DNA from 4 places in the Embleya sp. NPDC050493 genome. Region 4 is predicted to be linked to each of the others. Evidence: riboswitches for the same ligand, from Rfam matches in the RefSeq annotation. Region 4 holds a riboswitch; each other region holds the start of a gene.
The links. Region 4 has a riboswitch for cyclic di-AMP ahead of ACIBM5_RS21655 (transglycosylase family protein). Riboswitches for the same ligand answer to the same signal wherever they lie in the genome.
Positions count from the first base shown of each region.

Region 1 (2,193 bases), on a different contig from region 4:
ACCGACGTGCCACCGATCGACGAGGATCTGGATCGACTCACCCAGCGCGAGCGCGAGGTGCTGCGGCTGATCGCACGCGGCTACGCGTACAAGGAGATCGCCCGGCGCCTGGTCATCTCGGTCAAGACCGTGGAGACCCATGTGTCCGCCGTACTACGCAAGTTGCAGTTGTCCAACCGGCACGAGCTGACCCGCTGGGCGACCGACCGGCGACTGGTCTGACCCCGGCGCACGCGGAGCACGAAAAACGCCGGCGTCCTCCCCCGGAACGGGTCCGGGGGAGGGCGCCGGCGAGGTCTCTACGCGCGACCGACGGGTCTAACCGGGTCGAACCGCCGCGTAGAACGGCATCGAGCCCACCGGTGCGTAGGTCACGTTCTTGCCCGGCCGCGGGGCGTGCACGATCTGCCCGCCGCCGACGTAGATGCCCACGTGCGAGTTGTCCGGGTAGTAGAACACCAGGTCGCCCGGCTGGAGCGCGTCCTTGGAGATCCGCGGACCGTCGTTGACCTGGGTCCAGGTGGTCCGGGTCAGGCTGACGTTCGCGGCCTTCCACGACGCCTGGGTCAGCCCGGAGCAGTCGTAGGAGTCGGGGCCCACGGCCCGGGGCGAGTACGGCTTGCCGATCTGGGCCTTCGCGAACGCGACCGCGGCCGCCGCCCGACCGGACACGGGGACATTGGTCGCCGGCGGCGGTGTGTCCGGCTTGTCCCGCGAGCTGCGGTCGTTGCCGGCGCGCGTCGTGTCCGTGCTGCCCGCATTACCCGGGTTACCCGTATTGCCCACGTGCTCGTCGGAGTCGAGCACTTCCTTCTTCTGCTGCTCGGTGAGCGTGTTCAGCAGCCGCTGGGCCTCGGCGAGCTTGGCCTGGATCTCGGTCTTGTTCTTGTTCAGCTCGGTCCGCAGCTTCTCCAGCTCGGCCAGCTGCGAGGAGGCCTCGGTGCGGTCCTGCTGGAGAACCCGGGCCTGCGCCGCGATCTGCTTCAGCTTGGCGGCCTGCTGACCGTCGAGCTGGGACATCATCTGCGACTTCTGCAGGAAGCCCTCGGGGTCGCCGCTGAGCGCCAGCGACAATGACGGCGGCAGACCGCCGCTGCGGTACTGGTTCGCCGCCAGGACACCGATCTGATCACGCAGAGCGTTCAGCGCGGTTTGTTCCTCGGTGATCCGGGCCTGCGTCTGGTTCGCGGTGCCCTGCTGCTTGGTGATCTGCTCCTCGACGCCGTTGGCGGCGTCGGTGGCCTTGATCACGTCACTGTGCAGCCGGTTGACGCGTTCCTTGGTCTGCTGGAACGACTGCGCGGGATCCGCGCTCGCGGTGCCGGCAAAGGTCATCACGCCGGTCATCGTCGCGGCGGCCGTGACCACGGTCGCTGCGGTACGCACGGCGGTGCGCGGCTTGGGCTTGCGGTGCTGCCCGGGTCGACGTTGGGACGCCACTGGTGGCGAGTCTCCTTCCTCGGCCGCCTACCGGGTTAGCTGACGGGTTCGGGCGGAAGAAGGCGCCCTACGGTGCCGAGGCACCGATTCACCCCAGGGACTGCGAGGGTCCCCGGTTCCGGCTTCCCATCACGATGACTGTGGTCACCCACTGTCACCGAAATGCGTCCCCGAATTCGGCGGTGGCGATCGTGTCGACCGGGTGGCCGACGTCGAGCCGATCGCCTGTCGCAGAACACTAGTCACAGAAGTATCACGATCATCACCACCAACCTTCGCATTGCCAAACCTTTACCAATCTCGCCGTTTCCTTCTCCGTGTATCAAGGGATAAGGCGCCTGGATTCCCGAAAGTCGATCTTGGACCGGTTTGGCGACTGTTGATCGCTTATAGCCCGCCGGAGAGTAATCGACCCGTGCCGGCTAGGCTGCCGGGCAACAATCGCGGCTTCCCGGTGCCGCGCGACGGTCGACGAGGAGTTGTACGACGTGGACGTTCTGCGGCAGATCCTGCTGGTCCTGCACATCGTGGGTATCGCGTCCCTGCTCGGCGGCTTCCTCACCCAGATGTCCGCGCTGCGCACCGGCGACGGGCGGATCGTGCCCGCGATGACGCACGGCGCGCTGACCATGCTGGTCACCGGCCTGGCCCTGGTCGGCGTGGTCCAGGCGGGTCTGGACGAGGACGTGGACAACGCCAAGATCGGCACCAAGCTGGTCATTCTGCTGGCCATCCTGCTGCTGGTCTGGGGCA
Region 1 covers NZ_JBITHP010000016.1:198,255-200,447, reverse strand. The annotation lists gene ACIBM5_RS28460 (LuxR C-terminal-related transcriptional regulator) at 1-222, shown strand, start outside; gene ACIBM5_RS28455 (NlpC/P60 family protein) at 319-1,440, opposite strand; cyclic di-AMP (ydaO/yuaA leader) riboswitch at 1,450-1,630, opposite strand; gene ACIBM5_RS28450 (hypothetical protein) at 1,929-2,193, shown strand, end outside.
Region 1: another riboswitch for cyclic di-AMP. It lies ahead of ACIBM5_RS28455 (NlpC/P60 family protein); the one in region 4 lies ahead of ACIBM5_RS21655 (transglycosylase family protein).

Region 2 (2,193 bases), on a different contig from region 4:
GGCGATCGGCATGGTGCTGATCGAGGCGATCTCGACCGGCTTGCGCGGGTTGGCGGCGTGCACCATCTTGCCGTCGCCGATGTAGATGCCGACGTGGCTGATGCCCGAGTAGAAGAACACCAGGTCGCCGGGCTGCAGGTTGGCGACCGACACGTGCGGGTCGGCGGCGAACTGGTCGTTGGTCACGCGCGGCAGCGAGATGCCCGCGGACTTGTACGCGGCCTGGACCAGGCCCGAGCAGTCGTACGCGTTCGGGCCGGTGGCGCCGTACACGTACGGCTTGCCGATCTGCGCCTTGGCGAAGGCCACGGCCTGGGCGGCCTTGCTGCTCGACGCGGTGGACGAGCCGCCGGTCGGCGCCTGGTTGCCCTTCGAGCCGCCGGTGGCGGGCTTGGCGGGGGCCTTGGCGGCGGGCTTGACCGACACCCCGGCCGACGGCTTGCTCGCCGGCTTGGTGGTGGTCTTGCCGGGGGTGACGGTGGTCTTCGGCTGCACCTTGACGCTCGGCTGGGCCGGAGCGGCCTTGGACAGCACGGGCGCCGCGCCGGTCAGCCGGAGGGTCTGGCCGATCTGGATAAGGTCCGGGCCGGACAGGAGCACGTCGCGGTTGAGCTCGTACAGGCTCTGCCAGCCGCCGGTGACCTGGTTGGCCTGGGCGAGCCCGAACAGCGTGTCGCCGGCCTTGACCACGTAGCCGGCCTTGTCGGCGGGGACGGCGGTTTCCTGCGCGGCGGGCGCGGCCTGGACCGGAGCGCTCTCGACCGCGGCGGTCGGGGCCGCCGACAGCACGGCGGAGGCGCCGGAGGTGGGCTGCTCGGAGGTGGAGGGGGCTTGTGCCTGAGCCGTACCGGCAGTGGCGACCGGGATCACGACACCCATGCCGGCGATGCCCACCGCCGCGACGAAGCGGCGGACGTTGGCGGGGCGAGCGGCGCGGTGGCGAGCGTTTGCGGACAGCATGAAATGGGGTCCTCTCCTGTCGCCTACGAGGTGAGCTGTCGGATTCGGACTGGAGCAGCCCGGTCGCGCAGACGCGACTTCACCCCTAGCCGTCACCGGAACGATCCCGGCCACGGCGATCCACCTGGTTCCCCCGCTCCCGTCGGATTCTTCGATGTAGACCTCCCGCTGCCGGCGACGGGATTCGGCGTACCGGCGACAGGGTTCACCCGAAAGGTGAATCGGCGAGAAAGGTAGGCAATGCCGATGCCGGATCACAACCGAAACGCCGACTTCGCCTCCGGCGTAAAGGCGGAATAAAGGCGACATCTCACCCGGACCCGGCGCGACGTACCGGTGATGACGAGGGGATATCTCGGAGAGTGGCGTGATCGTCCGGTCACGGAAAATAGTCGAAATTCATGCCGGGACGCGGGAAATGAATTACCACACGAAGTCGGCTTAGTAATTTATGTCCGATTTATCCATGCGGCCTACATCACATTTCGGACGGTTCGATCGAGGGGACATGCCGGACATGCCGGCGATCGAACGATCCGCCCCGCCACCCCATCCGCCCCGCCCGCCCCACCTACCCACTCACCGCGCGCGTCCGCCGATCGTCGATCGCCGACCCGCGCGATGGATGCGATGCCGACCCGCGCCGATGCGCCGATGCCGATCGGGCCCGACCTACCTCCCCACTACGGCGGACCGCAACCGCAACCGCACTCGCGACGCGAGCCGGAGCCGAAACCACGAAGCGGGGGCGCCGACCTCGCGCCCCCGCTCCGCTCCGCTTCCGCAGTCCCAACCCGTCACAACTCCCGCAGTGCCGCCAAGAGCTTGTCCTGAGCCCAGTCCAGGAAGGCGTGCTGCGTCTCGCCGCCGATCTGGACGAGCGCCACCTCGGTGAACCCCGCCTCCACGTACGGGCGCACCGCGTCGACGAAGGCGCCCACGTCGTCGCCGCACGGAATCGACTCGGCCACGTCCTCCGGCCGGACGAACTGCGTGGCGCCCGCGAAGCCGGCGGTGCCCGGAAGCTCGGAGTTGACCTTCCACCCGCCCCCGAACCAGCGGAACTGCTCGTGCGCCCGGGCGATCGCGGCGTCCCGGTCGGGGTCGTAGCTCACCGGCAGCTGGCCCACCCGGGGCTTGCCCGCGCCGCCGTGCCGATCGAATTCGGCCAACAGCTCACCCTTGGGCTCGGTCGCGATGACCAGGTCGGCCAGTTGCCCGGCCAGTGCGCAG
Region 2 covers NZ_JBITHP010000024.1:558-2,750, forward strand. The annotation lists gene ACIBM5_RS34460 (NlpC/P60 family protein) at 1-960, opposite strand, end outside; cyclic di-AMP (ydaO/yuaA leader) riboswitch at 967-1,124, opposite strand; gene ACIBM5_RS34465 (LLM class F420-dependent oxidoreductase) at 1,758-2,193, opposite strand, start outside.
Region 2: another riboswitch for cyclic di-AMP. It lies ahead of ACIBM5_RS34460 (NlpC/P60 family protein); the one in region 4 lies ahead of ACIBM5_RS21655 (transglycosylase family protein).

Region 3 (2,193 bases), on a different contig from region 4:
GATGTAGAGGCCCACGTGCCGGTTGTCCGAGTAGAAGAACACCAGGTCGCCCGGCTGGAGCGAACCCTTGGCGACGCGCGGACCGTCGTTGACCTGGGTCCAGGTGGTCCGGGACAGCCTGACGCCCGCGGCCTTCCACGACGCCTGGGTCAGCCCCGAGCAGTCGTAGGAGCTGGGCCCCTCGGCGCCCGACACGTACGCCTTGCCGATCTGGGCCCGCGCGAACGCGATCGCGGCCGCGGCCCGGCCGGACGCGGGGATGTTGGTCGCCGGCGGCGTCTCCGCCTTGTCCCGCGAGCTGCGGTCGTTGCCGCGCGTGGTGTCGCCCTCGTGCTCGTCCGAGTCGAGGACTGCCTTCTTCTGCTGCTCGGTGAGCGTGTTCAGCAGCCGCTGGGCCTCGGCGAGCTTGGCCTGGATCTCGGTCTTGTTCTTGTTCAGCTCGGTCCGCAGCTTCTCCAGCTCGGCCAGCTGCGAGGAGGCCTCGGTGCGGTCCTGCTGGAGAACCCGGGCCTGCGCCGCGATCTGCTTCAGCTTGGCGGCCTGCTGACCGTCGAGCTGGGACATCATCTGCGACTTCTGCAGGTAACCCTCGGGGTCGCCGCTGAGCGCCAGCGACAACGACGGCGGCAGACCACCGCTGCGGTACTGGTTCGCCGCCAGGACACCGATCTGATCACGCAGAGCGTTCAGCGCGATCTGTTCCTCGGTGACGCGGGCCTGCGTCTGATTCGCGGTGACCTGCTTCTTTTCCAGCTGATCTTCGACGCCGTTGGCGACGTCGGTCACCTTGACCACGTCACTGTGCAGCTGGTTGACCTGCTGCTTGACCTGCTCGAAGGATGCGGCGGGATCCGCGCTCGCGGTGCCGGCAAAGGTCATCACGCCGGTCATCGTCGCGGCGGCCGTCACTACGGTCGCTGCGGTACGCACGGCGGTGCGCGGCTTGGGCTTGCGGTGCTGCCCGGGTCGACGTTGGGACGCCACTGGTGGCGAGTCTCCTTCCTCGGCCGCCTACCGGGTTAGCTGACGGGTTCGGGCGGAAGAAGGCGCCCTACGGTGCCGAGGCACCGATTCACCCCAGGGACTGCAAGGGTCCCCGGTTCCGGCTTCGCATCGTCGACGATGGTTACCCACCGTCACCTGAACGCGTCCCCGAATTCGGCGGAGGTGATCGTGTCGACCGGGTGGCCGACGTCGAGCCGATCGCCTGTCGCAGAACACTAGTCACAGGCGTGTCAGGACCATCATCATCAGCCACCGCATTGCCAAAACTTTACCGAAATCACCGTTTCCTTCTCCGTGTATCTCGGGAAAAGCGCGCGGATTCCGGAAAGTCCATTTTGAGCAAGTTTTCTGATGATCGTTCTGATTTGACCTGTCCAAGTAGTCCCGGACAAGGACACGGACAACGCCAGGATCGACGCCAACCGGTCATTCTGCTAACGGGTGTCGACCACCCGGAACACCTCGGCCATCCGTCCCGCGCCCAGGCCGAACCGCTCGGCATTGCGGGTGAGCATCGTCGTGACCTCCGCACGCAGCCCGGTCAGATGGCTCGTCTGACTCGCGTGCGACAGCAGGGCCGCCATCTTGCGCTCGAACACCGCGCTCACCTCGACCGCGTGGTCCGGCGCCGGTGTCGGCGACAACCACGTCTCCGGCACGGTCCACTCCTTCAGCCCCTCCACGTCCAGCAGCTCGGGGTGCGCGAACGGGTTCCGGGCGTCCGGATAGATCGCCCGCATCGCCGCCTCGCCCGCCTCCAGGTGATCCGGATGACTGGGCGCGAGCCGGGCCCAGTCCCGCTCCGGGCTCGGGATCACCATGCGCTGCGGGCGCACCTGCCGGATCACCCGGGTGATGTCGCGCCGCAGCTCGAAGGTCGCCGCCAGCCGCCCGTCCGGGTAGCCGAGCCAGTACAGCTGCCGCACCCCCACGTGCGCCGCCGCCGCGCTCTGCTCGGCCCGCCGGATCCCGCCGATCTCGGATCGCGGCACCGCCGGGTCGAAGCCGCCCGCGTCCCCGTCGGTGACCAGGCAATAGCTCACCTCGATGCCGGCCTCGGTCCAGGTCGCCACCGTCCCCGCCGCCCCGTAGTCGATGTCGTCCGGATGCGCGGCCAGCACCAGGACCCGCTCCACGTCGCGATCGTCCAGCACGATGTACTCCCTTGGTCCGATCGATCCGACGGCG
Region 3 covers NZ_JBITHP010000016.1:195,704-197,896, reverse strand. The annotation lists gene ACIBM5_RS28445 (NlpC/P60 family protein) at 1-984, opposite strand, end outside; cyclic di-AMP (ydaO/yuaA leader) riboswitch at 994-1,132, opposite strand; gene ACIBM5_RS28440 (PIG-L deacetylase family protein) at 1,440-2,159, opposite strand.
Region 3: another riboswitch for cyclic di-AMP. It lies ahead of ACIBM5_RS28445 (NlpC/P60 family protein); the one in region 4 lies ahead of ACIBM5_RS21655 (transglycosylase family protein).

Region 4 (2,193 bases):
CCGCCGTGTACGGCATGCCCGACGTCGACCTCGTCGACGAGGACACCCCGTGCGTGCCGATCAACCCGTACGGCGAGAGCAAGCTCGTCGGCGAGTGGATGATCAGGGCCACGGCGCGCGCACACGGCATCTCGTACGCCTCGTTGCGCTACTTCAACGTCGCGGGCGCGGGCGCGCCGGAACTCGCCGACAAGGGCGTGTTCAACCTCGTGCCGATGGTGCTGGAGAAGTTGACGGCCGAGCAGGCGCCGGTGATCTTCGGGGACGACTACGACACCCCGGACGGCACGTGCGTGCGCGACTTCATCCATGTGGTGGATCTGGCCGAAGCGCACGTGGCCGCCACCCGTCGGCTCGCGGCCGACCCGGACGCGCACCTGGTGCTGAACGTGGGTCGTGGCGAGGGCACATCGGTGCGCGAGATGGTGGAACTCATCGGCGAGGTCACCGGTTTGCGCGACCTCGCGCCGGAGCACCACCCGCGACGCGCGGGCGACCCGGCCCGAGTGGTCGCGAGCGCCGACCTGATCACCACCGAGTTGGGCTGGAAGGCCCGGTACGGCACGTCGGACATGGTGCAGAGCGCGTGGGCCGGCTGGCAGGCGCTGCGCGGCTGAGACGACGGGGTGGGGGCGCCGTGCCGATGGGTCGTCGGCGCGGCGGAGCCAGGCCGTGTCCGGCACGAAGTCGCCTGGGACGAATCGGACATGTGGCGTATCGAATGTGGGGTGAATCACGCCGGCCGCGAGTGCGGGCGCCCGCCCGGATGGGCATGGGTGCCCGCCGGCCGGTGCTACCCGCGATGCCAATGTGACCGGCGGGACGTAGGTGATCGTTTCCGGACGATCGGCATGCACCACAACCGGGAACCACTGTCACGCAAATCCGATGGATCCGGCACGGAACGCCAACTGCGGTCCTTTCCGTAAGGGATCATCTACATTGCGCTCATCCGCAAATCGGATATTCGACCTCTATCCGACACGGACTTGTGATCTACGTCCGAGCCTGCTTAGCGTTCGATCCGTCCGTATCCCACACGGACCCCGATCGCCGGTACGCCGAATCCTGTCGCCGGCCGTTCGGGAGGCTGACGAGCACCACACGACAGGAGCGGGGGAACCACAGGTGAACCGCCGCGAACGGCCCCGATCGAGACGATCGGACGCCGCGAACGGCTTGGGGTGAAGCCACGTCCTTCGGGATGTGGCCGGGCTATCGATCTCCGGCCCGAATCCGACAGCTCACCTCGTAGGCGTGGGAGAGGATCCAGCAATGCTGTCCGGAACCGGGCGTCATCGCCGTCGCAGCACCAGTAGGACCACGCGTCTGATCGCCGCGGCGGGTGTCGCCGGAGTCGGCGTCGCCATGCCGATCATCGGCGCGGGCACGGCCCAGGCCGCCTCCGTGAGCACCTGGGACAAGGTCGCCCAGTGCGAGAGCACGGGCAACTGGCAGATCAACACCGGCAACGGCTTCTACGGCGGCCTGCAGTTCACCCAGAGCACCTGGAACGAGTTCGGCGGCAAGCAGTACGCCGCGCGGGCCGACCTGGCGACCAAGGGTCAGCAGATCGCGATAGCCGAGAAGGTGCTCAAGAGCCAGGGCCCCGGTGCCTGGCCGGTGTGCTCGGTCAAGGCGGGCCTGACCCGAGGCGGCGCCACCCCCGACGTCGACACCGGCTCCTCGGCCGGCAAGACCGCGCCGAAGACGGCGCCCAAGACCGAGACTCCCAAGGCCGAGACCCCGAAGAAGACGGTCGCCGCGCCCAAGATCGAGGTCAAGTCCGAGGCCCCCAAGGCCGAGGCTCCCAAGACCGAGACCCCGAAGACCGAGCCGGTCGCCAAGTCGGACTCCGCCGCCACGTCGTCCTACGTCGTGGTCGCCGGCGACACGCTCTCGAAGATCGCCGGCGCCGCGCACGTGCCCGGCGGTTGGCCGAAGCTGTACGAGGCCAACAAGAGCGTGGTCGGCGAGAACCCCGACCTGATCTTCCCGGGCCAAAAGCTCACGGTCGACGGCAAGGCCGCGCCGACCACCGCCAAGACCGAGGCCGCCGCGCCCAAGGTCGAGGTGCAGAAGCCGGAGACCCCCAAGGCCGCGCCGAAGGCGGAGACCAAGCCGGCCGCGCCGAAGACCTCGGTCAAGACCGAGGCCGCCAAGAGCGACGCCAAGCCCGCCGCGAGCACCGAG
Region 4 covers NZ_JBITHP010000010.1:261,656-263,848, forward strand. The annotation lists gene galE (UDP-glucose 4-epimerase GalE) at 1-617, shown strand, start outside; cyclic di-AMP (ydaO/yuaA leader) riboswitch at 1,050-1,271, shown strand; gene ACIBM5_RS21655 (transglycosylase family protein) at 1,276-2,193, shown strand, end outside.